One region of the Arthrobacter sp. HMSC06H05 genome, then DNA from elsewhere that is predicted to be linked to it. Evidence: riboswitches for the same ligand, from Rfam matches in the RefSeq annotation. Region 1 holds a riboswitch; each other region holds the start of a gene.
The links. A riboswitch is a leader RNA that binds a small molecule or an ion and turns the genes downstream of it on or off. The one in region 1 is predicted to bind S-adenosylmethionine.
Positions count from the first base shown of each region.

Region 2: another riboswitch for S-adenosylmethionine. It lies ahead of HMPREF3160_RS05445 (flavin reductase family protein); the one in region 1 lies ahead of acs (acetate--CoA ligase).
Region 3: another riboswitch for S-adenosylmethionine. It lies ahead of HMPREF3160_RS09850 (acyl-CoA dehydrogenase family protein); the one in region 1 lies ahead of acs (acetate--CoA ligase).
Region 4: another riboswitch for S-adenosylmethionine. It lies ahead of HMPREF3160_RS07210 (O-acetylhomoserine aminocarboxypropyltransferase/cysteine synthase family protein); the one in region 1 lies ahead of acs (acetate--CoA ligase).

Region 1 covers NZ_KV788974.1:112,710-120,065, forward strand. Annotated here, with positions in the region: gene purL (phosphoribosylformylglycinamidine synthase subunit PurL) at 1-1,691, shown strand, start outside; gene HMPREF3160_RS02270 (LLM class flavin-dependent oxidoreductase) at 1,875-3,305, opposite strand; SAM riboswitch class I at 3,336-3,449, opposite strand; gene HMPREF3160_RS02275 (hypothetical protein) at 3,455-3,727, opposite strand; SAM riboswitch class I at 3,786-3,883, shown strand; gene acs (acetate--CoA ligase) at 3,892-5,934, shown strand; gene HMPREF3160_RS02285 (amino acid permease) at 6,121-7,356, shown strand, end outside.
Region 2 covers NZ_KV788983.1:80,387-87,742, reverse strand. Annotated here, with positions in the region: gene HMPREF3160_RS05470 (acyltransferase family protein) at 1-974, shown strand, start outside; gene rpsF (30S ribosomal protein S6) at 1,227-1,526, shown strand; gene HMPREF3160_RS05460 (single-stranded DNA-binding protein) at 1,580-2,179, shown strand; gene rpsR (30S ribosomal protein S18) at 2,250-2,489, shown strand; gene rplI (50S ribosomal protein L9) at 2,513-2,974, shown strand; SAM riboswitch class IV at 3,172-3,285, shown strand; gene HMPREF3160_RS05445 (flavin reductase family protein) at 3,326-3,850, shown strand; gene HMPREF3160_RS05440 (PepSY domain-containing protein) at 3,969-4,601, shown strand; gene dnaB (replicative DNA helicase) at 5,094-6,497, shown strand; gene HMPREF3160_RS05430 (EamA family transporter) at 6,560-7,356, opposite strand, start outside.
Region 3 covers NZ_KV788983.1:1,364-8,719, reverse strand. Annotated here, with positions in the region: gene HMPREF3160_RS05120 (CynX/NimT family MFS transporter) at 1-846, opposite strand, end outside; gene HMPREF3160_RS05115 (LLM class flavin-dependent oxidoreductase) at 1,003-2,436, opposite strand; gene HMPREF3160_RS09850 (acyl-CoA dehydrogenase family protein) at 2,426-3,895, opposite strand; SAM riboswitch class I at 3,905-3,991, opposite strand; gene HMPREF3160_RS05105 (MarR family winged helix-turn-helix transcriptional regulator) at 4,151-4,678, opposite strand; gene HMPREF3160_RS05100 (SDR family NAD(P)-dependent oxidoreductase) at 4,936-5,865, shown strand; gene HMPREF3160_RS05095 (amidohydrolase family protein) at 6,036-6,899, shown strand; gene HMPREF3160_RS05090 (acyl-CoA dehydrogenase family protein) at 6,901-7,356, shown strand, end outside.
Region 4 covers NZ_KV788989.1:21,713-29,068, forward strand. Annotated here, with positions in the region: gene HMPREF3160_RS07195 (phosphotransferase family protein) at 1-706, opposite strand, end outside; gene HMPREF3160_RS07200 (CPBP family intramembrane glutamic endopeptidase) at 737-1,564, shown strand; gene HMPREF3160_RS07205 (VOC family protein) at 1,607-2,248, opposite strand; SAM riboswitch class IV at 2,384-2,499, shown strand; gene HMPREF3160_RS07210 (O-acetylhomoserine aminocarboxypropyltransferase/cysteine synthase family protein) at 2,588-3,919, shown strand; gene HMPREF3160_RS07215 (homoserine O-acetyltransferase MetX) at 3,985-5,181, shown strand; gene HMPREF3160_RS07220 (alpha/beta hydrolase) at 5,194-5,868, shown strand; gene HMPREF3160_RS07225 (RNA-binding S4 domain-containing protein) at 5,905-6,141, opposite strand; gene HMPREF3160_RS07230 (glycine--tRNA ligase) at 6,342-7,356, shown strand, end outside.

The DNA.
Region 1 (7,356 bases):
GTCACGAGGACATCCACCTCGCCAACGCGAAAGGCGAAGGCAACCGTGTGGTCCTGTTCGGTGCGCGCACCGGCGGCGACGGCATCGGCGGAACCTCCGTTCTGGCTTCGGCGTCCTTCGAGGAAGACAAGCCATCCAAGCGCCCAGCGGTCCAGGTGGGTGACCCGTTCGCTGAGAAGGTCCTGATCGAATGCTGCCTCGACTTATTCCGTGACGAGCTTGTTGTGGCGATCCAGGACCTCGGCGCGGCAGGTATTTCGTGCGCGACCAGCGAGCTCGCCTCCAACGGTGGCGTGGGCATGAACGTTAAGCTCAGGGACGTGCTGTTGCGTGATCCGAGCCTCAACCCGTCCGAGATCCTGATGTCCGAATCTCAGGAACGCATGATGGCCGTGGTAACCCCTGAGAACGCTGAGGCGTTCGAGAAGGTCCTGGAGCACTACGGTGTCGAATACTCCTGGATCGGTGAGATCACCGAGGATCCGCGCCTGATCATCACGTGGAACGGCGAGGTCATTGTGGACATCGATCCGCAGACCGCCGCTGAAGAGGGACCTGAATACGACCGCCCATACGCCCGCCCTGACTACCAGGATGCGTTGCAGGCTGACTCGTTCCGCGGCTCCGAGGCCGCTAAGAACCTGCCGGAGCAGGGCGAGGACCTCAAGCAGGCGATGCTGGAGCTCATGGCGCGGCCTAACCTGTGCGATAAGACGTGGGTCACCCAGCAGTTCGATTCCAACGTTGGAGGCAACACAGCGTTGGCTTCCCCTGACGACGCCGGCGTGATCCGCGTTGATGAAAACACCGGCATGGGTGTCGGTTTCGCGACGGATGCGAACGGCCGTTACGCCTACCTCGACCCCTACGCTGGCGCGCAGCTGGCGTTGGCCGAGGCGTACCGCAACGTCGCGACCTCCGGCGCTACCCCGATGGCTGTGACTGACTGCTTGAACTTCGGTTCCCCTGAGGACCCGAATGTGATGTGGCAGCTGGTCCAGGCGATCGAGGGGCTTTCGGATGCGTGCCTTGCACTCCAGGTTCCGGTGACCGGCGGTAACGTTTCGCTCTACAACCAGACCGGCGAGACCCCGATCCACCCGACCCCGGTTGTGGGCGTGATGGGTCGCTTCGATGACGTCACCGCGCGCACGGTTTCGGGTTGGCGTGAAGAGCACGACGGCAACGCTGTCTATTTGCTTGGTGTGACCCGCGATGAGCTGGATGGCTCCGAGTTCGCCGCGATGCGTGACCACCTCGGCGGTGTCCCGCCGAAGGTCGACCTCGATGCGGAACGCACCCTGGGCCAGCTTCTGGTTTCCGGTTCCCGCGACGGCATGTTCGATGCCGCCCACGACCTTTCCGAAGGCGGCCTCGCAGCCGGGCTGGTCGAGATGTCGATGCGCTACGGCGTCGGCGTGCGCGTGAACCTGGATGAACTCAAGCAGCGTGACGGCATTGACGCTTTCACCACTCTGTTCTCTGAATCGCAGGCCCGCGCGCTGGTGTGCCTGCCGCGTTCCGAGGAGGAACGTTTCACCGCGATGGCCGCGGCACGCGGCTTCGCCCACGTCCGCCTGGGTGTCGTGGACGCTTCCTCGAACGCGATCGAAGTTCAAGGCGAGTTCTCCGCTACCCTCGACGAAATCCGCGAAGGCTGGGGCACAACCATGCAACGCCACTTCGGCTAACTCCCGTTGCTAGCGGTGTGCCGTACGGCTACAGCACACCGTTAGCAGGCACCGTCAAAAATATGACATGGCTGTGGGCGCCAGGTTCATCCTGGCGCCCACAGCCATGTCGTATTCGCGGCCGTGAATTGTACGGCCTACCCTGGCTGGCGGGCGCTGTCTCCTGCCCGCCAGCGTGGCAACCTAGCGGCGGACAGCCGCGCCCGGATGGTTTTCCGGCAACCGGTCGCCGCGACCAAACAGTGCGTGGCGCAAGGAGGAACCCGTCTGGTCTTCCACTGGGCGGTCGGCATCCCACGCAACCGTGGCGTCGGCGGCTTCCTCAGCGCTCGGGTACACGCCGAGCGCTTCGAGTTCTGGAATCACGTAGTCCACGACGTCACGGAACGTGCCAGGCTTGACCGCGTAGGCGACGTTGAAGCCATCCACCCCGGTGTCACGCACCCATTCGTGGAACTGTTCGGCGACTTCGCGGCCGGTACCCACGGCAACCGGACCGAAACCACCCACGCCGATGTAGCGCGCCAACTGGCCCACGTTCCACGGCTTATCAGAATCACCTGAAGCCGCCTGGAACATGTTCACCGCGGACTGGATCGCGTTGGACTCCACGTCTTCACCGATCACCGCATCCAGCGGGTATTCGGACAAGTCGATGCCCGTCCAGCCTGCGAGCAACGCCAACGCGCCCTGCTCATCGGCATAAGACTGGTATTCGCGGAACTTCTCCCACGCTTCCTCGTTCGTCTTACCCACAACCGGGGTGATCATCGCGAAAATCTTGACGTCATCAGCGTTACGGCCCTCCGCCACGGTTGCTTCACGAATCTTCTTCACGGTCTTCGCGAGGCCTTCCTTGGTTGCCTGCGAAACGAACACAGCCTCAGCGTGCTTCCCCGCGAAAGCCATACCGCGCGAGGACGCGCCGGCCTGGAAGATCACCGGGGTGCGTTGGCGGGAAGGCTCCGTGATCGCAATGCCTGGAACGTTGAACCACGTGCCTTCGTGTTCAATCGGGTGCACCTTAGCCGGGTCAACGAACAAGCCGGATTCGCGGTCAGCTACAACCGCGTCGTCCTCCCACGAACCCTCGAGCAGCTTATACACGACCTCGAGGTATTCATCCGCGTGATCGTAGCGTTCGTCGTGCTCCATCTGGCTGGTCTGGCCAAAGTTCTTCGCCGCGGACTCGAGGTAGCCGGTCACAACGTTCCAGCCGACTCGCCCGCCCGTGATGTGATCCAGGGTCGCCATGCGGCGCGCGAGCCCCACCGGATGCTCATACGCAGTGCCCGCAGTGACACCGAAACCGAGGTTCTTCGTCGCTGCAGCCATCCCCGCCACGATCACCGCCGGATCAGCCAACGGGATCTGCGCACCGGAACGCAACGCCGTTTCCGGGGAGTTCGCATACGCGTCATACACACCCATCACATCGGCCAAAAACAGGGCGGAGAAACGGCCCTCTTCCAGGATCCTGGCGAGCTCAACCCAGTGCGAGAGCTTGTTGTAATCCCGCGAGGTATCTTCCGGATGCTTCCACAAACCCGGGGACTGGTGGCCAATCGTGTTCATCGCGAAGGCGTTGAGAAGAATCGGTTTTTCAGACGACATGTTAACCCTTTCCCGCAGCCCTCAAACGCTGCGCCATCGTCTTCTGGCGGGAGCACCTTTCCCTCACGATTCCTGCTACGGAACCCTTCAGGATGGTTGCTGCGGCGTCAACGAGCCAGATCTCTCGGCCGCTCTGGATGGATACGGATTCAGCATAGAGGCACACCATGGGCATCACGCAAATCGCTCGTGACCGATGACAAAGAATGACGGCACGCATCGGCGGCTACACTTGCGAAAGTATTACCCCAAGCCATAACACGGGTTTCTGCAGGTGAAAGGGCTACAGCGACGTGGAATTTGCGCGGCCAGAAGTGTTCTTTACCGTCGATATCATCGCGCTGATCATCAACGGGATCATGGGTGGGGTGATCGCCCGCCGCATCGGACGCCTTTGCTTCGCCAGCCGTGTTGAGCAACATGACACACACGCTGACCCGATTTGCGTGCAACCGCATTCGTCACCCACTATGGACAGCACAACCATCCAGAGCGGCTGAGAGATCTGGCTCTACGACGCCGCAGCAACCACCCCGGGTTTTTACCGGGCATGGTGCTCACGCCAGGATCGATGGAGTGACAACGCATGACCGCAACGTCCGCACCCGCGCACCAGGCCGCCCAGGCTCAGCTCAGCAACGCAAACCTCAGCAGCGCGCAGCCTAGCGATGACGCGCTGCTTAGCGATGAAGAGCACAGCGCGTACTGGGCCAAACAGGCCGGGCAGCTCACGTGGGAGACCCCGTGGGATACGGTGCACACGCTAACCCCGCCTAACCCTGAAACTCAGGAAGGTCTGCAGCAAACCTGGTTCGCGGGAGGCACGCTCAACGCCGCTGTCAACTGCGCAGACCGCCACGTAGCGGCGGGCAACGGGGACAAAGTAGCGCTCTACTTCGAAGGTGAACCCGGCGACCGTCGCACCGTGACCTACCGCGAACTCACCGAGGAAGTCTCGCAGGCCGCCCACGCGCTCACGGAACTGGGCATCACCCGCGGCGATCGCGTCGTGATCTATCTTCCGGTGCTCGTTGAGACGATCATCATCACGCTGGCTTGCGCACGCATCGGCGCGATCCACTCGCTTGTTTTCGGCGGGGTCAGCGCAGAAGCGTTGCGTTTCCGGGTTGAAGACACCCGCGCCAAGCTGCTGGTCACCAGCGACGGCCAGTACCGCCGCGGCAAGGCCGTGCCCGTCAAGGACATCGCGGACGAGGCCGCATCCGGGGAGAACCAGCTCGAGCATGTGCTCGTGATCGACCGCACCGGCCAGCGAGACATCCCGTGGACCGAAGGCCGTGACATCTGGTGGGACCAGATTGTGCCCCGCCAGCCCCGGCAGCACACACCGGAAGCGTTCGATGCGGAAAATCCGCTGTTCATCATGTACACCTCCGGGACCACCGGGAAACCGAAGGGCCTGGTGCACACGACCGGCGGCTACCTCACCGGTGCTGTAGCGACCTATAACCAGATTTTCGCCCACCCGGACCCAGCTCAACGCGCGGGCGACGTGCATTGGTGCACTGCAGATCTCGCGTGGGTCACCGCCCACACCTACGAGATCTATGGGCCGCTCGGGGCCGGCGCGACCCAAGTCATCTATGAAGGCGTGCCGAACGCCCCGCACCCGGGCCGGCACTTCGAAGTCATCCAGCGTTATGGTGTGACCTCCTACTACACCGCGCCAACGCTCGTGCGTTCGCTCATGGGCTGGTTCCCGGAAGGGATCCCAGCCGAATACGATCTCTCCAGCATCCGCCTCGGCGGAACCGTAGGTGAAGCTGTCAACCCTGAAGCAGCACGGTGGCTACGCGAACAGATCGGCCGCGACACCTACCAGCCCGCCAACCCTGAAACCGGGGAACCCGAGCGCGGCATCAGCATGGTCGATACCTGGTGGCAGTCAGAAACTGGCTCCACCATACTCACTCCCCTACCCGGCGCAACCACCGTCAAGCCCGGCAGCGTAGGCCGCGACATGCCAGGGGTAGCGACCGCGGTTGTCGACGACGAGGGCAACCCGACACCGGCTGGAACCCAAGGCAACATCGTGCTCACCCAGTTCCCGCCCTCGATGGCGCGCACCGTGTGGGGCAACCCGGAACGCTGGTACACCTCTTACTGGAAGGCCTACGCCACATACGGTTGGTTCAGCGCAGGCGACGGCGCGAAAGTGGATGTCGACGGCGACACCTGGATCCTCGGCCGCACCGATGACGTCATCAACATTTCAGGCCACAGGCTCTCGACCATCGAGATCGAGTCCGCGCTCGTGACCGACCCGGGTGTTGTCGAAGCCGGCGTGTGCCCGGTACCGGATGCGAAGACCGGGCACGCCGCGATCGCGTTCGTGGTCCCCGGCGACCAGTCCCTGCTTGGCGCTGACGCGAGCGATGAGGCCGTCGCCGAGTTCGCGCAACGGCTACGCGCCACCGTGACCAAGGAAATCGGGCCCATCGCAAAACCGGCCCGCATCATCCTTGTCCCCGACGTACCGAAAACCCGCTCCGGCAAGATCATGCGCCGCATCCTCACCCAGGCCTACACCGGCGAACAGCTCGGCGACACAACGAGCCTGCGCAACGAAGAATGCATCCCGGACGTGCTCGCTGCCGCCCGCGGCTAGCTGTATCCGTAGCTAGGCCGTACCCACCGGAGAACTGACCGGCGGCTACGGCGGGAGGCCGTGCCCGCAAGAGAAAATGCGTACTTTGAGTTGATTTGAAGTCAGTTCGTCCAGGCTTAGGCGGCCGGCTCGCCCAAGCCTTATCGCGAATGTGCATTGGGTCACGCATCGTCCTAGTCTCGATGCATGCGTTCTAGCAAAGACACGGCTTCCGGCAGCGGCACGGGTTCCAGTAGCGGCACGGGTTCCAGCGCCGACGCCTCGCCCCGGGTTGAGAAGGAGTCCCTCGATAAAGGCTTGACCGGGCGCCACATCCAGTTCATGGCGCTGGGTTCGGCAATCGGGACCGGGCTTTTCTATGGGTCAGCGGATGCGATCAAGGCAGCCGGACCCATCGTTCTGCTCGCCTACATCGTGGCCGGTGCCGCGGTGTTCATCGTGATGCGTTCACTGGGTGAGATGGCGGTGCGCAACCCGGTTGCTGGCGCGTTCTCTGACTACGCGACCCGCTATCTGGGCCGCTACCTGGGGTTCACGACCGGCTGGACGTACGTGTTCTGCATGCTCGTCGTCTCGATCGCGGACGTGACCGCGGTGTCCGTGTATATGGGGTTATGGTTCCCTAACGCGCCGCAGTGGGTCTGGGCGGCAGCGGTCGTTTTGCTCATCGCGGGCATCAACACCCGGCATGTCAAGGTATTCGGTGAGATGGAGTTCTGGATGTCGATCATCAAGGTCGGCGCCGTAATCGCGATGATCCTCGGCGGCATCGCGATCCTGATTATCGGTATGAGCGTGCCGGGTGAGGCGACCCCGGGTCTGCATAATCTTTTCGATCACGGCGGTTTGGCGCCTAACGGCTGGGTCGGTATTCTGGCGTGCTTGACGATGGTCGTGTTCAGCTTCGGTGGCATCGAGACCATCGCCGTGACCGCGGGCGAGGCTAACGATCCGCACACCGCGATCCCGCGCGCCGTGAACTCGGTTCCGATCCGCATCCTGCTGTTCTATGTTCTGGCTTTGGGTGTGATCATGACGCTGGTTCCGTGGAACCACATGAGCTCGGACACTTCCCCGTTCGTCCAGATTTTCGCAACGCTAGGAATCCCGGCGGCGCAACATATTTTGAATATCGTGGTGCTCACGGCCGCGATCTCTGCGATCAACGCGAACTCGTACGGTGCCGGCCGCATGCTGTTCGGGATGGCACACCTGGGGCAATCCCCACGCGCGTTCACCCGGACCACGGGCAAGGGCGTGCCGTGGGCTGCGGCACTGCTCATGATGTGCGCGCTCACGGTGGGTGTGGTGTTGAACTTCCTGATGCCGGAGTCCGCTTTCGCCGTGGTTGCCTCGGTCGGTGCGTTTGCGATCACGTGGCTGTGGTGCATGGTTTTGCTGTCCCACACCGCGATGCGCATC
Region 2 (7,356 bases), on a different contig from region 1:
CGGATGCGATCAATCGCGAACAGAAGGAGCTCGCTGCGGAGCTTCTAAAAGGTGAGCGGCCGGAGTTCGCTGCCGGTAGTTGGGATCCGGTCATCAAGAAGTCCGGGGCTCAAAAGCTCGATGCGGGGCATCCGGATAGCCCGGGCGGCCGGTTGGTCACTGAAGGGGAGCGCGCAGACGAGCTTCCAGCGGCGCTCACGTATGGCTCGGTCATCACGCCCACCCCTGCGGAAGCTGAGGACGATGCGCGCACGGATCAGGAGTGTTTCGCGGGCAACGGCAAGAAACACACGCCGCGCTGCGTGAAGGGTAAGGAAGACGGCGAGAAGACGATCGCGATAATGGGTGATTCTCACGCCCGGATGCTCGTGGAGCCGCTAGAGGAGCTAGCGAAGCACCACGATTGGCGGATCATCACCTACACCAAGGCTTCATGCCCCATGTCACTTGAACCTCGTGAGCTCGGTAAAGCTGATGAGCGGTGCGTTGAACCGAATAAGGAATCCATCCAGCGGGTAATTGAGGATGAGCCTGATGTGATCATCACCAAGAACTTTGCAGGATCAACATTCCGCGGCGATGCGGCGGACGGTTACGAACGCACGTTCAAGGAACTGCAGAAGAGCGGGGCGCAGCTTGTGGTGGTTCGAGACACCCCGGTCCCGTCGCGTGATGACGATATTCCGATTCCACGCACGTGCGTTTCCGGTAGCATGGACAAGCCACACGAGTGCGATTTCAGTGTTGAACAAGGTTTGCTTGATGACCCGGCGGTAGAGGCGGCCGGGCGGCTCGATGACGTCTACTTCCTTGATATGACCGATTACTTCTGCAGCAAAGACGAATGCTCCGTGGTCGCGGGCAACACGCTGATCTACAGGGATGGAAATCACGTGACCAACACGTACCTGAGAAGCCTCGCACCCGTCCTGGAGCGCCGCCTCCCTCAACAGCTACGCGACCACAAGGACTGACTCCTCCCGCCCACGCGCGCTGCACATCGCAGTGCATGATGGCACCCACACGCACAGTGAAGAGTTATGGCTTGAGCCGTACTGCGGGTAGACTGGTGCTGTTGCCCACTTTCAAGTTTTGCTGGTAACCGCATCGTGATGCGCACTTCAGCAGGCTTGCACGCCCTGCATGGCAGGGTAGGGGCTACCGCAATAGAACCTCCTGGTACGGAAAGACCGTGCCCGCTTTATGTCCAAAGGAGGTGGGTTCACTTGCGTAACTACGAACTGATGCTGCTGGTTGACCCCGAGGTCGACGAGCGCACCGTTGAACCGACGCTCAACAAGTTCCTCGAGGTCGTCACCAAGGACGGCGGAACCGTCGAGAACATCGACATCTGGGGCCGTCGCCGCATGGCCTACGAAATCAACAAGAAGGCTGAGGCCATCTACGCAGTGGTTAACTTCACCGCTGAGCCACAGACCGCATCCGAACTTGACCGTGTTTTGGGCCTCAACGAGTCCATCATGCGCACCAAGATCATCCGCCCAGAGGACCAGCGCATCAAGTAAGCGCGTCCTCAGCGGGCACAACCACGTTTCAACGCTTCACGCTAAGGGGAATCATGGCTGGAGAAACCATCATCACTGTGGTGGGTAACCTCACCGCTGATCCGGAACTGCGTTTCACGCCCTCCGGTGCCGCGGTAGCGAACTTCACGGTCGCTTCTACGCCGCGGATCTTCGACCGTCAGGCCAACGAGTTCAAAGACGGCGAAGCCCTCTTCATGCGCTGCAGCGTATGGCGCGAACACGCCGAAAACGTGGCGGAATCACTGACCAAGGGCATGCGCGTCATCGCCCAGGGTCGTCTCCGTGCCCGCAGCTATGACGATCAGAACGGCAACCGCCGTACCGCATGGGAACTGGACGTCGACGAAGTCGGCCCAGCCCTGCGCTACGCAACCGCACAAGTCACCCGCAACCAGCGAGGCGGCGGGGGTAACCAAGGCGGTTTCGGCGGCAACCAGGGCGGCTTCGGTGGAAACACCGGCGGCGGCTTTGGTGGCGGCAACCAAGGCGGAGGCTTCGGCGGCCAGCAGAACCAGGGCGGCGGCGGAGACTGGGGTGCGCCTCAGCAATCTCCAGCTAACGACCCGTGGGGTAACTCTGGCGGCTCAAGCGACTGGGGCGCAAACCCCGGCCAGTCCGCACCACCGTTCTAAATCGTTTTCAAACCAATACCCATCCCGCAGCTGACACTGCGGGCTCCAAAACAAACTAAGGAGCTCCACGATGGCTAAGCCTGAAATTCGCAAGCCTAAGCCTAAGGCCAACCCGCTCAAGGCCGCCGACATCGACTACATTGACTACAAAGATGTCGCCCTTCTTCGCAAGTTCATCTCCGACCGCGGCAAGATCCGCGCTCGTCGTGTAACTGGCGTTACCGTGCAGGAGCAGCGCAAGATCGCTCAGGCGATCAAGAATGCGCGCGAAGTTGCCCTGCTTCCATACTCCGGCGCTGGCCGCGGCTAAGCAAGAAGGAGGAGAGAAGAAACATGGCAAAGCTTATTCTCACGCATGAGGTAACCGGCCTGGGTGCTGCGGGCGACATCGTCGAAGTACGCGACGGCTACGCACGCAACTACCTGCTGCCACGCGGCTACGCGATCACCTGGACCAAGGGTGGCGAGAAGGACATCGAGTCCATCAAGGCTGCTCGCGAGGCCCACCGCATCGCGAACCTCGAAGAAGCACAGAAGATCGCAGACGGCCTCAAGGACGCTGAGATCCGCATCGAGGTTAAAGCTGGTGACACCGGCCGCCTGTTCGGTACCGTCAAGCAGGCCGACGTTGCAGCAGCAATCGAGGCTGCCGGCCTGGGCAAGGTCGACAAGCGCACCATCGAGATCGCACAGCAGGTCAAGACCACTGGCCACTACAAAGCCACCGTCCGCCTGCACGAAGACGTTCTCGCGAACACCACGCTGCACGTTGTTGCAGCACCAAAGGGCAAGTAACACTCAAGCACTCAGCGCGCGGAACCATAATGTGAACCGCGTGTCAGCTCACGTGTGAAACAGTCTGAGACGCGCCCCGCGAGGGGCGTGAACGAACGCCGCACCCGAGAAAGGGTGCGGCGTTCGTCTCATTAAATGAACTACATGACACATTCAGTTGCACGGCGTGCGCTGAACTGTTTATCGTTTAACACACGAATCATGAGTACGGATTTTTAGGCCCTGGCTAATCCGTCGGCAACCCTCTCGCGTAGGTGGGGTGCCCCAGGTGACGATTCGGCCGTCGGGAATGCCGGCGGCAAGCTGCGCCGGCCATTGTGGACGGCCGATACTTGCGAAGGATGAATCGCTATGTCCCTGACCCACACCATCGACCAGGCAACCCTGCGTTCGGCATTCGACCGTTTCCCTGTAGGCGTGGCAGCTCTCTGCTCCCGCGTGGGAGGCCACCACGAAGGCATGGTCTCCTCGAGCTTTGCGGTCGGCATCTCATATGAGCCAGCGCTCGTATCCTTCTCAGTTCGCAACGAATCCCGCACATGGCAGCGCCTCAAGCACGGCTATCGGCTCGGCGTCTCGATTCTGGCCGATGAACACCGCGAGGTCTGCTATCAGCTCGCCTCCCGCGACGCATCCAAGCGTTTCAGCGGCCTCGACGTCACGTTAGCTGACTCCGGTGCTTTGTTCCTGGACCGCGCCGCCCTGTGGCTTGAGACCTCGATCTATGACACGGTCCCGGCAGGCGACCACACCATCGTGCTGTTGAAGGTCCACGCTGTATCTCACGGCGAGGAACACGGAGAGCCGATCGTGCTGCACGGCAAGACGTTCCGCGACCTTGCGCAGCTTCCAGACCGCGCACTCGTAACCGCCTAAAGCCTGCTGTTTGGAAGGCGCTGATCATAGGACAAACGCGGGCAGTTAATCTAGGTTGGCTTAGAGCTGAGCAAAAAAAGCAGTGCTATCTGAGTCCCGATCTGCGTATATTGAGGCCATGGAGAAGAAACATGTAGCCCTCACGTCCGTAGCAACCCTCGCGCTGGTTCTTGCCGCTTGCGGTGCTCCAACGGAGGACAAAACCTCCGAACCCACCCAGGACGCCCAGCAGACCCAAACTCAGCAGACTGAGACTCAGCAGGCGCAGAACACTGACGCCGATGACGCTGATGGTAAGGACTCTGCAGACAACAACGCGCAAGCCCCAACCAAGGGTGGTAGCCAACAGAACGCTCTCAAGGCGATCGAGACCGCTGAAAAGGAAGTTGGCGGCAAGGCCGTTGACCTCGACTGGGATGACGATAAGAGCGGCTGGAGCGTAGATGTTGTCAAGGGCAATAAGAGTCACGAGCTCGAGGTAGCCGCTGACGGATCCAAGGTCACCAACCAGGATGAAGTCGAAGACGTAGACAGCGATGACCGCCGCGAATATGACGCGATCAAGGTAGAAATCGCTAAGGCGATCGAGACCGCGCTCAAGGACACCCCAGGCACCCTCGATGACGTCAGCGTTGACGAGGAGCAAGGCCAGATCATGTGGGAAGTTGATATCTACCCAGAGGGTGGCGGCGCCGACGTGACGGTCTATGTGGACGTCAAGAGCGGACAGGTCCTCAAGAAGGACAAATAAGCACGCAAAAGCATAAGCAATAGTGCAAGGTAGTTTGTGGGGCGGGCCCTTTCGGGCTCGCCCCATGTGCATGTAGCCCCATTTGTGGGGGCGGTCAACCTTCCGCGAGGGTGAGTTGGCGAACCTTCAACCTCTACTCGGGCGAGTCTGTGGGTAACTAGCCCAAACCTGTGGATAACTTAGCGTTTCAGGCATGTATCGCGTGGATATCCCTCTTGTCAACATGACACGTGTGCTTGAAGGTTGGGGAAAAGTTTTTAGAGCATCTTCATAATCCACAAGAAAAAACCGCGGAATCTCGCGGGATACAGCTAATTTTAAGCAAAATCACAGCGATGTTTTCCCCAGGTTATCCACAGAAGTAGTGGATATCCACCGGTGTGTTCCACAATAGTCCACACACTATCGACAGGGGCTGTGGATAACTCGGGTTGTGTTGTGTCTATTTCGCCCTACACTGAGCCTGAGGACAGTACAGGTTGAAGGAGCACAGTGGATCAGTACAGCGACGCCGACTACAGCGATGCAGGCGCATCATCCTCGGGTGCGTCCTCACTTGCTGAGCGCGTCCCGCCTCAGGATGTAGCGGCTGAACAGTCGGTTTTGGGTGGCATGTTGCTCTCCCAGGACGCGATCGCCGACTGTGTAGAGATTCTGCGCTCATCGGATTTCTATAAGCCCGCGCACTCGATCATTTTTGACGCGATCACCGATCTCTACGGCCGTGGGGAACCGGCTGATGCGGTGACCGTCTCGAGCCACCTGACCAAGAGCGGTGAGCTCAACCGTGCCGGTGGCGCGGCCTATCTGCACGAGCTGATCCAATCCGTTCCGACGGCCGCGAACGCGAGCTTCTACGCCGAGATCGTGAGGGAGCGCGCCATCCTGCGCCGCCTCGTCTACGCGGGCGATCGCATCACGCAGATGGCCTTCGCAGCCGACGGTGAGGTCGACGCGATCGTCAACGACGCCCAGTCCGAGGTCATGCAGGTTGCTGAACGGCGCGCCGCGGAAGACTACGTGCTGCTCTCAGAGATCATGGAGTCCACGGTCGATGAGATCGAGGCCGCAGGGCAGATGACCGGCGACGAAATCACCGGTGTGCCTTCGGGCTTCTATGAGCTTGACGAACTGACGCAGGGGTTCCAGGGTGGCCAGATGATCGTGGTCGCGGCCCGCCCCGCAGTCGGTAAATCGACCTTCGCGCTGGATATCGCCCGCTCCGCGGCGATCAAAAACGGCATGACCACCGTGTTCTTCTCGCTAGAAATGGGCCGCACCGAGATCGCGATGCGCATGCTCTCAGCTGAGACCGCCGTCGGGCTTCAAAACCTGCGTAAAGGTGACTTGCGCGACGAGGACTGGACCAAGATCGCCCGCACCCTCCCGCAACTGAATAACGCGCCGTTCTTCATCGACGATTCACCGAACATGACGCTCATGGAGATCCGCGCGAAATGCCGCCGCCTCAAGCAGCAACACAACCTCAAGCTCGTGGTGCTGGACTACCTGCAGCTCATGTCATCAGGTAAACGCGTTGAATCGCGCCAACAAGAGGTCGCTGAGTTCTCGCGTGCGCTCAAACTGTTGGCTAAAGAGCTCGATGTTCCGGTCATCGCGCTCTCGCAGCTCAACCGTGGCTCCGAACAGCGCACCGATAAACGCCCACAGGTCTCCGACCTGCGTGAATCCGGTTCGATTGAGCAGGACGCCGACATGGTCATCCTGTTGCACCGCGAAGACATCTACGACAAAGAGTCCCCACGCGCAGGTGAAGCCGACGTAATCGTGGCTAAGCACAGAAACGGCCCGACCAAGACGATCGTGGTCGCGTTCCAGGGCCACTACTCGCGCTTCAACAACATGGCCTATGAATCCGCCGACGCCGGCATCTAGCAACGCGCTAGAGCGGGAGACATCAGCGCATCAGCGGGGGCTGGCTTTAGAGCGGGCTGACTTTAGAGCGGGGTAACCTCGCGGCGTTGAGGCCGTTTCTGGTTGCCCTCCTGCACCTTCTTCTGGCTTTGGCCCTTATCGCCGTTCTGGGTCTTGTTGCCAGGCGTGCCGTCTTTGCGTTTGTGGTTCTTCTTCCGTGTTGGCCGCCATTTGACGCGGCGGCGAGGCTCGATGCCTGGCATCTTCTTGGACATTGGCGAACGGCCGCGTGGGCGCTCACCGAGCTTGATGAAGACGACTCCGGCGAGGATCGCCGCACCACCCACGAACTGGATGCTCGCCAGCGTCTCGCCGAGTAGCCACCACGCCACAACGGCTGCGAAGAGGACCTCGGTGAGGTTCACGAACGAACCTACGCCGGCACCCATGAGCCGCAGGCCCACAACACCGAGGACGTAGGCGGCGACGGTGAAGACGATGATGATGCTGTGGGCGATGAACCAGGGTGCACTCCATTGGCCGAGCGCAACGGGATCCGTGGTTGCCTTCCATGGGAGTAAACCGAGTGCTACGAACGGGACCGTGCCGATGGCGCCGACCGCGAAGCCCAGCCCCGTCAGGGCGGTGGAGGGGATCCGGACCGAGTCGTTCGCAGAAATCATGAAGTACACGGCCAGGCACACCGCTGAGGCCAGCCCCATGACCACGCCGAGTGCGTCGAGGGAACCTGAGCCTTCGCCGATGACCGAGCCCACATCGAGCACCGCAACCAGGCCGATCATCGAGATCGCAAGCCCAAAGAACGTGAGCCCGGAAGGGCGGGCCTTGGTGCGGGCCCACAGCCAGAAAACGATCATCA
Region 3 (7,356 bases), on a different contig from region 1:
ACCCATAAACGCCGTAATCACCCACGCCAACGGGGAACGCAACAAACTCCGCGGACGCGCCGGCGGCGCTGTCTCGGACGCAGGTGCAGGGGCGGGGGACGATGCGGACGCCGGGGTAGCGGGGGAGGCCACCGCATCGGGGGCTTCAGCGCCGGACATTTCGCCAGCGGCCGCGGCGTCAGCTGCTTGGCGGTCCAGGATCTTTGTTCGCCGCATCACATGGTCGGCACGAACCTGCGGAGCGAACACCGCCATACCAATCAAACCGGCGCCCAACGTCAAACCGAGAGCGCCCTGCCAACCCCAACCCGGCAACCCAGCGATCGGGACAGCGACCGCCGCCGCAAGCGCGGCCATGAGCGACTGAAACGCCGAATACACACCCGTCAATGTGCCCGCATGATCCGGGAAATCACGCTTAATCAACGCCGGCAACAACACGTTCATGATCGCGATCCCAACACCAATCAACACGGTGCCGGTCCACAAACCGAACGAGCCAACCCAGGAACGCAAAACGATCCCCACGTTGACCGCAATCAAAGCGCCGAACAAAGAGTGCGCCAACCCGATACGCGCCGCGATCCGCGGCACGATCGGCGAAAACACCGCAAAACACAGCAGCGGCAACGAAATCAAAAACGACGCCGACGCCGCCGAAAGCCCCACGTCTTCCTTAATGCGGGGCAACAGCGGGCTCGCGCTCGTCATCGGCATCCGCAGATTCGTGGCGATCAACAAGATACCTGCGATCGCCAAAGCCGGGCTCACAGCCCTCGCCGCAACGCCCGGTGTCTCAGGGGCCTGAGTCTCACCAGCAGCACTATCCCGCATCGAGTTGCTCATTCCGTAACGTTATCGCCCTTTCCGCGCCGCGCAAGCCGGCAACCGTCACAACACGTCATCACAATCCGCGGCTGCAGAATTACGATGCGGCAGCAGGCTCCGTGGGGCATCCCACGGAACCCGCCCGCCGGCTATGCGCGGCCGGTAGGGAAGCCCTTAGCTGCCAGCTTCCACCAAAGCGCCAGTGCGGAAGCGGGAACCACGATGTGTTTCAGGCAACCAATCCTGCCCCGTCACCGCGGCACGCAACGTCACGGCATCAGTTGCCGCCGCATCGTCGGTGGTATCGGCGTCGGCGCCTTCAGCGCCGGCATCAGCCAACAGGCCCGGCTCGGCCAGCAGGCCGCGGCGCCTCAGCACGGGGCTCACGTATTCAACGAAACGTTCAAGATCAGCCGGCCGCACACCACTACACACATTGAAGCCATCCACGCCGGAAGCCGCCTGCCACGCCTCCAACTGATCTGCAACGCTCTCGGGGCCACCCACAATCACGGGGCCACGGCCACCCAACGTCACGAACGCGGCAATGTCCCGCACGGTCCACTCCCGCGACGTGTCGCCGGAGGTGACCGAGCGCAGTGCGGACTGATTCGCGTCCGTCTCAACCTCGGCCAGCGGTGCATCGGGATCCAGGCCGGCCAAGTCAACGCCGGTCCAGCCCGCGAACAGTGCCAGAGCCCCTTCGACGTCCACGTACTGCTGATAGGACTCGAAGCGGCGTTGCGCCTCCTCGTCGTCGGCACCCGTCACGACGGTGACCATCGCGAAGGTGCGCACCGCATCGGCGGGCCGGCCCGCGACCTCAAGCGCCTCGTGCAAGCGCTCAATATAGCCGCGCACAACGCTCGGCTCAGAACCGATCATGAACACGGCCTCAGCGTTCTCGGCTCCAAAACGCAAGCCCCGTGCCGAGGCGCCCGCCTGGAACAAGAACGGGGTGCGTTGCGGTCCCGGATGCGTCAGTGACGCCCCATCGACAGAGAAATACTCGCCCTTGTGCTCAGCCTTCCGGACACCCGCCGGGTCCACGAAAACACCCGCATCGGCGTCCTTGAGCACCGAACCCGGAGCGAAACTGCCCTCGAACAGCTTGTACATGACGTCCATGTACTCGTCCGCGCGGTCATAACGCTCATCGTGGGGCAGTTGCCGCTCCAAACCGAGGTTGCGGGCCGCGGAATCCTGATACGACGTCACAATGTTCCAGCCAACCCGGCCACCCGTGAGGTGATCCAGGCTCGCGAACCGGCGCGCCAAGAGGAACGGGTCCTCATACGTGCACGACGCCGTCAACCCGAAACCGAGCCTACGGGTGACCGCAGCCATCGCAGACACCGCAGCGAAAGGATCCAGCAACGGAACTTGAACGCCGCGCTCATGCGAGACCGCGTCGCTGCCGCCGTACACGTCATAGGTCCCCAGCACATCGGCCAGGAAGAGGGCCGTGAAACCGCCTTTGTCCAAGGTTTGCGCCAGGCCGGTCCAGTAGCTCAACTGGTCAAAATCCGCTGCCCGGGATTCCGGATGCCGCCACAAACCAGGGGACTGATGCACCGGCGTGGCCATCTCAAACGCGTTAAGAAGCACGGCGCACCTCACCGATCGCGTTGAGACCCTCCGGGACGGTGCCGTTGACCAGGTAGTCGCCGATGATCCGCTCACGGAACACAATCGGGTTATGCGTCGCGACCGTCTGCGCATTGCGCCAGTGCCGGTCCAGGTTCTTCTCCCGCGACGTGTTCGATGCGCCACCCGTGAGGAACAGGTCAGAGCAAATACTGGTCACGATGCCGGGCACAGTCACGTGCGCGCGCTCAACAGCAAGCTCCGCCTCAGTCAGCAAGCGCTGCGCTGTGTCAGTAGCGGCGCCGGTGCCAGCGTCAGTGTTGCCAGTAGCGGCGGCGCCAGTATCGGCGTCACCGTTGCCATCGCCGGTGCCAGCGTCCTCGCCTTCGAGCGAAAGCACGCCCTCGGCGGCTTCGAGCCGCCGCGCAGCCTCAACCACCGCCGACTCCACTACGAAAGCCTGCGCCGAAAGCCGGCCCACAACCCCCAGAATCTGCGGGTCCTCAGAGTGCGGAACACCCAATCCGGTATTGAAGGAGCGGGTCCGCCGGCGCACGCCAGCCGCCGCATCGTTCACAACGTTGCGAGCAATACCGGCCAGCACGGCGAGCAAAACAATCTGGAACAGCGGCGCCTCAAACTGCGCCTCGGCACTGCCGGGAACGCGGTTTAGAATGTGCTCGGGCGCAACTTTCACATCGGTGAAACGCGTGGTTCCCGTACCGGTGAGGCTCTGACCGAAACCGTTCCAGTCATCCTCAAGCTCAACGCCCGGAGCCCGCGTGGAAACGACAGCGAACTGTCGACCCTCGGTCGGTGTTCCATCCGCATCAAGCAGCGTGGCCGAAACCCGGGTATGTGTCGCGTACGCGGTGCCAGTGCAGTAATACTTAGCGCCGTTGAGCACCCCAGTGCCGTCCGCCTGCACAGCCAACGTGGTGTTGAGCGTATTCAACGCATTCCCGCCGATCTCCGTGGATGCGTTACCCACAACATCGCCCGCCAAAACCTTCGCATACCAATACTGGCGGGTCTGCTCATCCTGGTACCGCAGCGTCTCCACGAAACCCGCGTGGGAACGGTATTGATGCGCGATGTTCGGGTCAGCCGCCGCCAGATCGATCAGCAGCTGCACCCAGTCGGTGAAGCTCACGCCCGGGCCGCCGTACTCGGTAGGCACGCGAAGCACGGTGAATCCGGCGCAGTTGAGCTCGGCGATCTCAACGAACGGCAGAACACGATGCGCCTCCCGCTCAGAAGCCCCACTCGCGATGCGGTCAAAGATCGGGCCGAAATGCTCACGCAACTCTGCCAGGCTTGGCGTGTGGCCGGCCTCCCACGGGGTGACCGGCGCGTCCTGCGTGGTGACGTAACGTAGCCCTTCGGCGAAGCTCAAGTCAGCCGAGGAAACAGCGGTGCTGGCTTCCGCATCGGCGGCTGCTGCAGGGTGGACAGGGGTGTGCGTGGACAACGATGACACAGTTATTCCTTTCCATCGTTCCTGGCGGGAGCACCGTGCATAAACCGGTTGCTGCGACTTCAACGAGCCAGGTCTCTCAGTCGCTCTGGATGGGTTACAAGCACCATTTTTATACGTGCCGGCAGGGCACTGTCAACAGCCCGACGGGCGGCGCGCGTCACAAAACGTCAACAAGAAACGCCCCTGCGTGCCTGCTTAGATGCAGGCCCGCGGGGGGCGTTTCGTAAGGCTTTAGCGGGGCTCAGCAAGCAGAGGTCAGAAGGCGACTTTCTCCAGCAGCCGGCTCAGCTCGTGCCGCTCGTCGGAGCTGAGCGCGGCGAGCACCACGTCGTCGGAGGCCATGGTCAGCGCGCGTGCCCTCCGGTAGGCATCCTGCCCCTGCGGTGTGGCGATGACGATCCGGGAGCGACGATCGCGCGGATCCACCTGGCGCTCGACCCATCCCCGCTTCTCCAGGAAGTCCACCAGGTTCACTATCTGGCTCGGGTCCAGGCTCAGGAAGTCGCCGAGTTCGCGCTGGGACGGGTTCACGTCCGCGGCGGCCAGGGCCAGCACGGAGTACTGGCGGACCTTCAATCCCATCTCCTCCTGCAGGACGCGGTTGGCGTGGCTGTGGCCGATGCTGCGCAGCCGGGCCGCCAGGAACTGGACCTGGCCGGCGAGCTCTGACGACGTGAACTCCGCCATGCGCTCGGCCGCAAGCGCTGTGGAGGGGGCGGGGAAGCGCTGGGCGGCCTCGGCCGGGTTCACTGCGGCTCCGGAGGTGTCCTGGGTGGTCGTCATGTGCCTGTTTCCTTGGTCCGTGTAGTTGAGGACGTGATCCGGCTGATCTTGCCCATATAGAGGCTTGTCCCTTGCAGAGGATCGTACTCGAAATGCAAGCCTCGAAAAATAATTGACAATTTCAATTATATGTACTGTCATGGTTCTTGTGTGGTGAACGCCACACCTGGACCATCCGAGAGTATCCGCCGCGAGGCGGCACGCAGGCTCTCTGAACAGAACCGACATCTAGAACGTCACCACCGAAGGAGAACCCCATGTCCCTCGACGGCAAGGTAGCCATCGTCACCGGCTCGGGCGCAGGCCTGGGCCTCGCCTACGCCCAGGAGCTCGCCCGCCAGGGAGCCTCCGTGGTCATCAACGACGTCAACCAGGAGACCGCGGACGCCGCTGTCGCCTCCATCACCGAAGCCGGCGGCAAGGCCGTCGCCGCAGTGGTCCCTGTCGGCACCAGCGAGGCCGCCGACCAGCTGGTCAAGACCGCCGTGGACACCTTCGGCGGCCTGGACATCCTGGTGAACAACGCCGGGATCCTGCGGGACAAGTCGTTGCTGAAGATGTCCGACGAAGACTTCGACCTGGTCATCAACGTCCACCTCAAGGGAACCTTCACCTGCGTCCGCGCCGCCTATGCCTACTTCAAGGAGAACGGCGTGGCCGGCCGCATCGTCTGCATTGGATCGCCAACCGGCCAGCGAGGCAACTTCGGCCAGACCAACTACGCCGCAGCTAAGGCGGGCATCGTAGGCATGGTCCGCACCTGGGCCCTGGAGATGAAGCGCGCCGGAGTCATGGTCAACGCCGTCATCCCAGTTGCGGCCACCGCCATGACCAAGACCGTCCCTTACTTCCAGAAGGCCGTCGAAGCGGACGAGCGCGGCGAGGCCATGCCATCCTTCTTCCGCCACGACCTCGGCTTCGGAACCGCCGACGACGTCGCCGGCCTCATCGCTTTCCTTTCCTCCCCGGAGGCCGAGGGCATCACCGGCCAGGCCATCGGCGTCGGCGGCGATCGCCTGCAGGTCTGGTCCCACCCAGAGCCAGTGGCCACCGAGTACCACGAGGGCGGCTGGGACTACGCCACCATGCAGACCCAGGGCGCCGAGCTGGTCAAGGCCAACCGCCAAGAGGTCGGCGAGAAGATGCCTCCGCTGCCAGCCGAGCTCGAACCAGAGCAGAAGAACTAAGGACAAGCACCATGACCGGAACCCAGGACACGGCCCCGCAGGGGGCTGCGCACGGGAACGACAGCGGCGCCCCTGCCTCGATCCCTGCTCCCGCCTCAACCCCTGCTCCCGGCCCCGCCCCAGTCCGCTACGAGCTGGGCGTGGACGCCTCGGCCATCGAGGCCGTGGACATGCACGTGCACCTCGAGGTGGACTCGTGCGGCCACAAGGCGCTGCCGGAAGACTTCTTCGAGGCCTCCGCGAAGTACTTCAAGTCCGCGGAACGGACCCCGAGCGTGGACACCATCGCGGAGACCTACCGGCAGCGCCGGATGGCCGCCGTCGTCTTCACCGTGGACGCGCGCACCCAGTTCGGCCACAAGCCGAACTCCATCGATGACCTCGTGGCCGGCTGCGCCCGGAACAACGACGTCCTCATCCCATTCGGCTCCGTGGATCCCCGCACCGGGGCGGACGCGTTGGCCGAGGCCACCCGCCAGGCCGAGCAGCTCGGAGTGCGCGGCTTCAAATTCCACCCGTCCGTGCAGGGGTTCGACCCCTCGGACCGCGAGTACTACCCGCTCTGGGAGCGGCTCCAGGAGCTGGGGCTGCCGATCGTTTCCCACACCGGACAGAACGGTATGGGCGCCGGCCTGCCCGGCGGGCGCGGCATCAAACTGAAGTACTCCAACCCGCTGCTGCTGGACGACGTCGCCGCCGACTTCCCGGACCTGCAGATCATCATGGCCCACCCATCGGTGCCCTGGCAGGACGAGGCGAACTCGATCGCGACCCACAAAGCCAACGTGCACATCGACCTCTCCGGCTGGTCCCCGAAGTACTTCCCGGAGTCCCTGGTCCGCCAGTCGAACAACGTGCTGGCTCGCAAGGTGCTCTTCGGAACCGACTTCCCGCTGATCACCCCGGACAAGTGGCTGGCCGCCTTCGCGGAGCTTCCGCTCAAGGACGAGGTCCGGCCGTGGATCCTCAAGGACAACGCGGTGCGCCTGCTGGGCCTGGACCGTGAGTCCACGACCGAGACGAAGGGAGACTGAGATGGCTGAACCAGTGACCGGAAGCATCATCCCATCCGACTTCTACGGCTACGCCGAGCGGCTGACCGAGGCCGAGCGCGCCGTCATCCTGGACCTCAGGGAACGGCTCGAGACCACGGTGAAACCGCTGGTCAACCCAGCCTGGGACGCCGCAGAGCTTCCCCAAGAGCTGGTGGACGCCGTCCGCGCCCTGCCGCTGATGGACCCGCCAGCCCTCAAAGAAGCCGGAGAGCCCATCCGTAGGATCCTCACCGGGTTCCGCAACTTCGAGCTGGCCCGCTGCGACATCAACGTCGGCACTCTATATAACGCGCATGCAGGCCTGTTCCGCACGGCATGCACCCTGGGCGGCGGGGAACAGCAGGCGCGGGAGCTGGATGCGAAGATCATCGACTACTCGCTGACCGGCGTGTTCGGGCTGACCGAGCCGGACCACGGCTCCGATGTGGCCGGCGGA
Region 4 (7,356 bases), on a different contig from region 1:
GGCCGTGCCACAGCGATAGATGCGCCAGATTGATCGCCGGGTCCCACAAGGATGCTTTGTCCCAGTCGAGGATCCCGATCAGCTCGCCATCACGCCAGTGCATATTCCGGCCCGCTAAGTCCCCATGCACTAAACCACGCCGGAGTGAACCGCGAAGAGCGGCGCCTTGGCCCACCGCGGATCCCATGGCTTGCTCCATCTCACCCAGAGTAGCTAACACGGTAGCGGCACTTGCCCGCACATCGGGCTCAAGCGCATCGATCGCAGCATCGGCGCGGGCCTGGGTCCATTGAGGTTCTGCCTCCCAGGGCGCGCCAACCAGGCCTTCGTAGGCGCTCAACGGAACCGCCTGCAGGTCGGTAATAGTCCGCCCCAACGCTGCAGGGTCGCCTTGGTGTAGCGGGTGGGCGGCACCGGGGATGAAACGTTGGATGATCCCGCCGGCGGAATCGATCGGGGAGCGGGATTCAGGGACGAGCCACGGAACATGCGGGGCAAGCGCATCCGCTAACGCGGCACGGCGGGCTTGGGCGAGCGCCTCCTCACGAGTCCGGGCCATCCGGAACACAACCTCAGGAACCGGGTCTGCCGGGATGAGAACCAGGTTCGACTTCCCAGATTCCTCAACCCGGCCAGAAACCCAATCCGCGGCAGGGTATAAAGCGTTGGCGCGTTCAACTTCTTCGCTCGTGGGTTGCCTGGCCATGCATCCAGCCTACCGAGCATAATCGGATGCATGAGTGCCCAATCCCCACACGCACACACCCCAGACGGTGACGGCTCAGCGAAGACGCCCGGCCTGGGCGAGCTGGGGGCGCCCTCGCGAAAGGCCCTGGGGTGGGAGATCGGCATCGTCCTAGCGCTCTCTTTGGGCAAATCCGGGGTGTATGCGCTCATCGACTTGCTCGACACCATCACGCGCGGCCCCATCTCCTCCGGGACCGCGGCCCTCAACACCTCAACTAGCACGCGTGAGTGGATTGATCTGCTGTATCAGCTTGCCGGCATCTTCTTTGCGCTTGCCCCGGTAGCGCTCGTGATCTACCTTGTTTCACGCTGGCCGGGCAATAAGCCTTGGCGTAGGTGGGGCATCGACGGTCAACGATGCGGTAGCGACGCCGCAGTGGGTTTCGCATTCTTCGTGCTCATCGGCGTAGGAACCCTCGCGGTATATGCAGCGGGCAGGGCGCTCGGTGTCACGACTGCTATCACGACCTCGGGCCTTCCGGACGCGTGGTGGAGCGTACCCGTGTTGCTGTTGGCCGCACTCAAGAACGGGCTGCTTGAAGAGATCGTGGTGCTCGCCTACCTGCATGAGCGGCTCGCAACACTGAAATGGACGCCCGCCGCGATCATCATCTTCTGCGCCGTAGTGCGTGGCTCCTACCACCTCTACCAAGGCATCGGGCCGTTCATCGGCAACGTAGCGATGGGCGTGATCTTTGGGCTCTACTACCTGCACAAACGCCGCATCATGCCGCTCATCTGGGCGCACTTCTTACTCGATGCGGTCGCGTTTGTGGGCTACCCGCTGCTCGCGGCATGGTTCGGGTACGGTAGCTAGCCCGCGCCGTCGGCCCTGTCAGCCGCCGCCGGGCCAACGCTGTTAGAGGGTTACGAGGCCCTTCGGGGTCTTCAACGTGACTGACTGCAGGCCCGGCATCCCGGAGGGGGAGGTGAAGTTGAATGTGACCTCGCCCTTGAAGTCTTCACCTGGGTGGCCGAGCCATTCGTCGATGCGTTCGCGGTTACCGGAGATCGTGAGTTCCACGATTTCACCGTGTGGCTCTTCAGCCCGGGATGGGTGCAGGTCCTCGAAGCTCTCGTCCCAGCGGAGGAAGTAGGGAAGCTGAGGGTCTGCGATGAGCCCGTTGATGCCGATCTGGCGCCACGTGAGCTCTCGCCCGTCGGGGAACTTACGCGAACCGGGGACCGCGCCGCGTTGCAGGCGCTCCTCGATAGGTGTGAGGTCCTCTACTGAGACGACCCAGCCCATCCATCCGCCACCCATCTCGCTTCGGGCGCGTACTGCCTTCCTGAACGGCTGCTGGAGAGTGGCCGGGTGGTCTAGTACCTCAACGACTTCGAGGTACTGGTGGTTGTGGAGGGGGAAGAACACGTTGCGTGTTCCGAAGCGTGGGTGCACGCCTCCTTTGACGTACCGGAGCCCGAGCTGATCGGCGATACGGTCTGCGGTGGTGATGAGGCCTTCTGGCCCGCAAGCGTAAGAAACGTGATCGAGCTTCATGGGTTAAATCTGACACTGTGTGAGCCACATCTCTACTTAGGTTTACCTAAGTTGAAGTCCGGCCTGTGGATCAAACCGGGTGTGGTGGGCGTTATGTGGTGCCAGTGGGTTGGCGTGTTGTAGGCTAATTGCCAAGGTCATGAGTGCCAGTGCAAAACCCCGGTTTGCTGGCCGGCAACCCTCCGTCCGCGGCGGGGTGCCCCGGGTGAGGACCTGGTCACACGGGAATGCCGCTGTGGCAAGCGCGGGCTCTGCCCGCCCGTATCCGGGCGGACGTTACGTCAAATCAACCGGTGTATGCGGGCAAGCCCCTCCTATGAATCAAGGGGTGCACTGTATATGTCGCAACAAAAGTTCGAAACTCGTCAGATCCACGCCGGCCAGACTCCAGACCCGACCACGGGTTCGCAAGCGTTACCGATCCACCTGACCAACGCGTATGTTTTCCCTGACACCGAGGCTGCTGCCAACCGCTTTGCGCTGAGCGAGCTGGGGCCTATCTATACGCGCTTAGGTAACCCGACCACCGAAGTCATCGAGAACCGCATGGCAAGCCTCGAAGGCGGCGTCGGTGCGCTGTTCGTCGCCTCCGGAATGGCGGCTACGAGCTATGCGATCCTCAATGTTGCGGAAGCCGGCGATCACATCGTCGCATCGCCATCCCTCTATGGCGGGACGCAGAACCTCTTCAAGCACACTCTGCCTAAGCTCGGTGTCGAGGTCACGTTCGTGGAAGATCCAGACGACCTGGATGCATGGCGCGGGGCAATCAAGCCGAACACCAAGGCCTTCTTCGGCGAGACCATCGGTAACCCGCGCCAAGACGTGTTCGACATCGAAAACATCGCCGCGATTGCACACGATGAGGCAGGCGTACCGCTCATCATTGACAACACGCTGGCAACCCCGTACTCGCTGCGCCCGATCGAATGGGGCGCCGACGTCGTGGTTCACTCCGCAACCAAGTACCTGTGCGGCCACGGAACCGCGATGGGCGGGGTCATTATTGACTCAGGAAACTTCGACTACACCCAACACCCGGAGCGTTTCCCGGGTTTCAACCAGCCGGATGAGTCCTATCACGGCATCGTTTACGGCCGCGATATGGGTGTTGGCTCGCCACTGGGTGCGAACCTCTCCTACATCCTGAAGATCCGCGTGCAGTTGTTGCGTGACACCGGCGCTGCGATCTCCCCAATGAACTCCTTCCTGATCGCCCAAGGCCTCGAAACGCTCTCTCTGCGTGTTGAGAGGCACATCGAGAACGCGCAGAAGGTCGCTCAATGGCTCGAAGCGCGCGATGACGTCTCCGCGACCATCTATGCCGGCTTGGAATCCTGCCCGTGGTATGAGCGTGGCCGCCACTACGCACCCGAAGGGGTGGGCGCGATCGTCTCCTTCGAGATCAAGGGAGCTGAAGACAACGAGGAAGCGGCCCGCGCCTTCGTGGACGCGCTCGAGCTGCACTCGCTTGTAGCCAACCTCGGTGACGTCCGCTCGCTCGTGGCGCATCCATCATCCACAACCCACTCCCAGCTGTCTCCGGAAGAGAAGCGAGCCGCCGGCGTGGGCCCAGGCACAGTACGCCTCTCAGTGGGCCTTGAACACGTGGATGACATCATCGCCGACCTGCAGAAGGGTTTCGACGCCTTCCACGCCGCCCGCGCCTAACTAGCGCCGGGACATTGGCATGTGGCAACGGAAGCGATAGAAACTCACGAAGCGAAAGCAGCGTTATGACGTTGGATGTACGAGAACACTCACAACACAACGCTCCCGAGAGCGATGTGAAGATCCTCCCGCTGGGCCCGCTGGATCTAGAGACAGGCGGGCACCTTCCCCAAACCCATATCGCGTACGAGGTTTTCGGCGAGCTCAACGCTGAGCGCAGTAATGCGGTCCTCGTTTTGCACGCGCTGACCGGCGACACCCACGCAGCCGACGGAACGCCGGCTAAAGATGCGCCGGCTAACGATGCGGCAGTGACCGATGCGGACGCACCGCAACCTGGTTGGTGGCGCGAGGTCGTAGGCCCGGGTAAGCCGGTGGACACCACCACGTATTGCGCAGTGGTTCCGGCAGCCTTGGGCGGGTGCTCAGGCACGATCGGCCCGGCCTCGCTGGCCGAGGACGGGCAACCCTATGGTTCGCGTTTCCCATTCGTGACGATCCGCGACATGGTCGAGCTTGAACTGCGCCTCATGCACGCACTCAACATTGAGGCGTGGCACGCCGTTGTTGGCGGCTCGATGGGCGGGGCACGTGCGCTCGAATGGGCCGTGAGCTATCCGCAACACGTCACCAAATGCGCAGTGATCGCCGCGACCGCTGAATCATCGGCCGAACAGATCGCGTTCGCGCAGATCCAAACTGAGGCGATCCGGCTCGACCCACAATTCCACGGCGGAGACTATTACAGCCACGGCAACGGTGCCGGCCCGCAGCGTGGCCTAGGCATAGCTCGCCGCCTCGCCCACGTCTCCTACCGCTCCGCTGCCGAGCTCGACCATCGTTTTGGGCGCTCGCCGCAAGGTAGCGAACTTCCGCTGGGATCTGCTGGCCGTGATGAACGCGGCCGCTACGCGGTCGAGTCGTATCTGGACCATCAGGCGCATAAGCTCGTGAATCGTTTCGATGCCAACGCCTACCTGACCCTCACTGAGGCGCTCATGAGCCATGACGTTGGTCGGGGCCGCGGGGGAGTCGAAGCGGCTCTCGCTGAGGTAGTGGGCGTTGAGTTCTTCATCGCGGCCGTGGATACGGACCGTCTGTATTATCCGCAAGAGTCCCAGCGGATCGCGGATGCGCTGCCGGGTGATGTTCCTGTGCACATGGTTTCGACCCCGGTGGGCCACGACGGTTTTCTGACCGATGGGCACCAGCTGGATGCGCCGTTCCGTGCGTTTTTGGGCCCGGTGCCGCCAAGTGCGTGACAGGATGGTTATATGAGTGAAAAGTGGGAACCGTTTGTAGTTGAACATGTGCCGGAGGGCGTGAATGAGTCTGCGCCGCTCTTGGCTTTCTTGCATGGTTTTGGCGCGGATGAACGCGACCTTCTACCTATTGCGAGCATGCTTCCGGGCCAGTTCGCTGTGATGTCAGTGCGAGCACCGCTTGCACTGGGTTTTGGCGGCTACGCGTGGTTCCCGCTTTCAAGCCAGGACCTGGAGTTCAACTCGGCTGATTACAGCCAAGTCGTGGAGGACCTGACACACTGGGTCGCTGAACGGAAGAAGCACCACGAATCGGTCACGCTACTGGGTTTCTCTCAAGGTATGGCGATGGCGACCGCGGTGGCCCGCCGTGATCCTTCCGCGGTGGACGCGCTCGTGGGCTTGTCCGGTTTCACGCTGGAACAGTTCAAGGATGAAACCGGTGCGGACTTCTTCAAAGACCAAGAGCTGGCCGCACGCGAAGAGAAGCTGCCGATGTTCTGGGGACGCGATCCGGAAGACCCGGTGATCCCGGAGCGGTTCATCGAACCGACGAACGCGTGGGCGCGAGCGAACACGGACCTCACCAAGGTCAACTACCAAGGCATCGGCCACGGAGTGGGGCAAGCAGAGATCCGCCACATCGGCGAGTTCCTGACCGCTAAAGTGCTCGGCGCCCAGGTATAGGCGCCAGGCCTGGCCGCCCGAGACTGGCCGCTGCGGCTAGGCTTCGTCTCCGCGCGCCACACGCAGCACGTAGTCGTGGAAGCCGACCACGTCGTCGAAATCTAGTTGCCGGCCTCGGCGGGTCTCGACCTCGCCGTTGACGGTTGCACTACCCTCAGCGATCTCTTCGCGTGCCTGCACACCGTCTTCAACCACGTTGGCTAGTTTCAGAAACTGGCCCAAACGGATGCCTGCGGTGCGTACGGGCACGTCAATGATCTCTACCGAACTCATGCTCCAAGGTTCTCACGCGCCGCGGATCCGTGCACGCGCGCCCGGAGCGTTTCTGAGCTGGGCGAGGATTTCGCGGTGGGCACATATTTGGGCTAGCAAGGTTCAAAACGGGCCAAAAATCAGCTCAACCGTTAGGATTGACGGCAGACCATAACGGACCGCAGCCGGCGGCCCGTATCAACCGATGGAGTTCACTCAACATGGCAGCAGCGTCCAAGCTGGATAAGGTCATTTCACTCGCTAAACGGCGTGGTTTCGTTTTCCAGGCAGGTGAAATCTATGGCGGTTCCCGCTCTGCCTGGGACTACGGTCCGCTAGGTGTGGAACTCAAGGAGAACATCAAACGCCAGTGGTGGAACACGTTTGTGCGTTCCCGTTCGGACATGGTGGGCCTGGACTCTTCGATCATTATCCCGACCCCCATCTGGCAGGCTTCCGGTCACGTAGAGACCTTCACTGACCCGCTCGTGGAATGCCTCTCGTGCCACCGCCGCCACCGCGAAGACCACCTGCTTGAGGCATACGAGGCTAAGAAGGGCCGCATGCCGGAAGAAGGTCTGGCGGAGATCGTGTGCCCTGACTGCGGTAACCGCGGCAAGTGGACCGAGCCACAACAGTTCTCGGGGCTCATGAAGACCTACCTTGGCGCCGTCGATGACGAATCGGGCCTGCACTACCTGCGTCCGGAGACCGCCCAAGGTATTTTCGTGAACTTCCTCAACGTCGTGAACTCGGCGCGCCGTAAACCACCGTTCGGTATCGGCCAGATCGGTAAGGCGTTCCGCAACGAGATCACCCCGGGTAACTTCATCTTCCGTACCCGCGAGTTCGAACAGATGGAGATCGAATACTTCACCCCGCCTGAGCAGACTTCTGAACTGTTCGATGAGTGGGTTGAGGACTGCTGGAACTGGTTCGTTGAGCTCGGTGTTGACCCGGATAACCTGCGTAAGTTCGATGTCCCTGCAGATGAGCGCGCCCACTATTCTGAGCGCACGATCGACCTCGAATACCGTTTCGGTTTCCAGGGTTCGGAGTGGGGCGAGCTTATGGGTATCGCCAACCGCACCGATTACGACCTCAAGCAGCACATCGAACACTCCAAGACGGACTTGTCATACTTCGATCAGGCCAAGGGCGAGCGTTACGTGCCGTACGTAGTTGAGCCGTCCTTCGGTTTGACCCGTTCGATGATGGCGTTCCTGGTTGATGCCT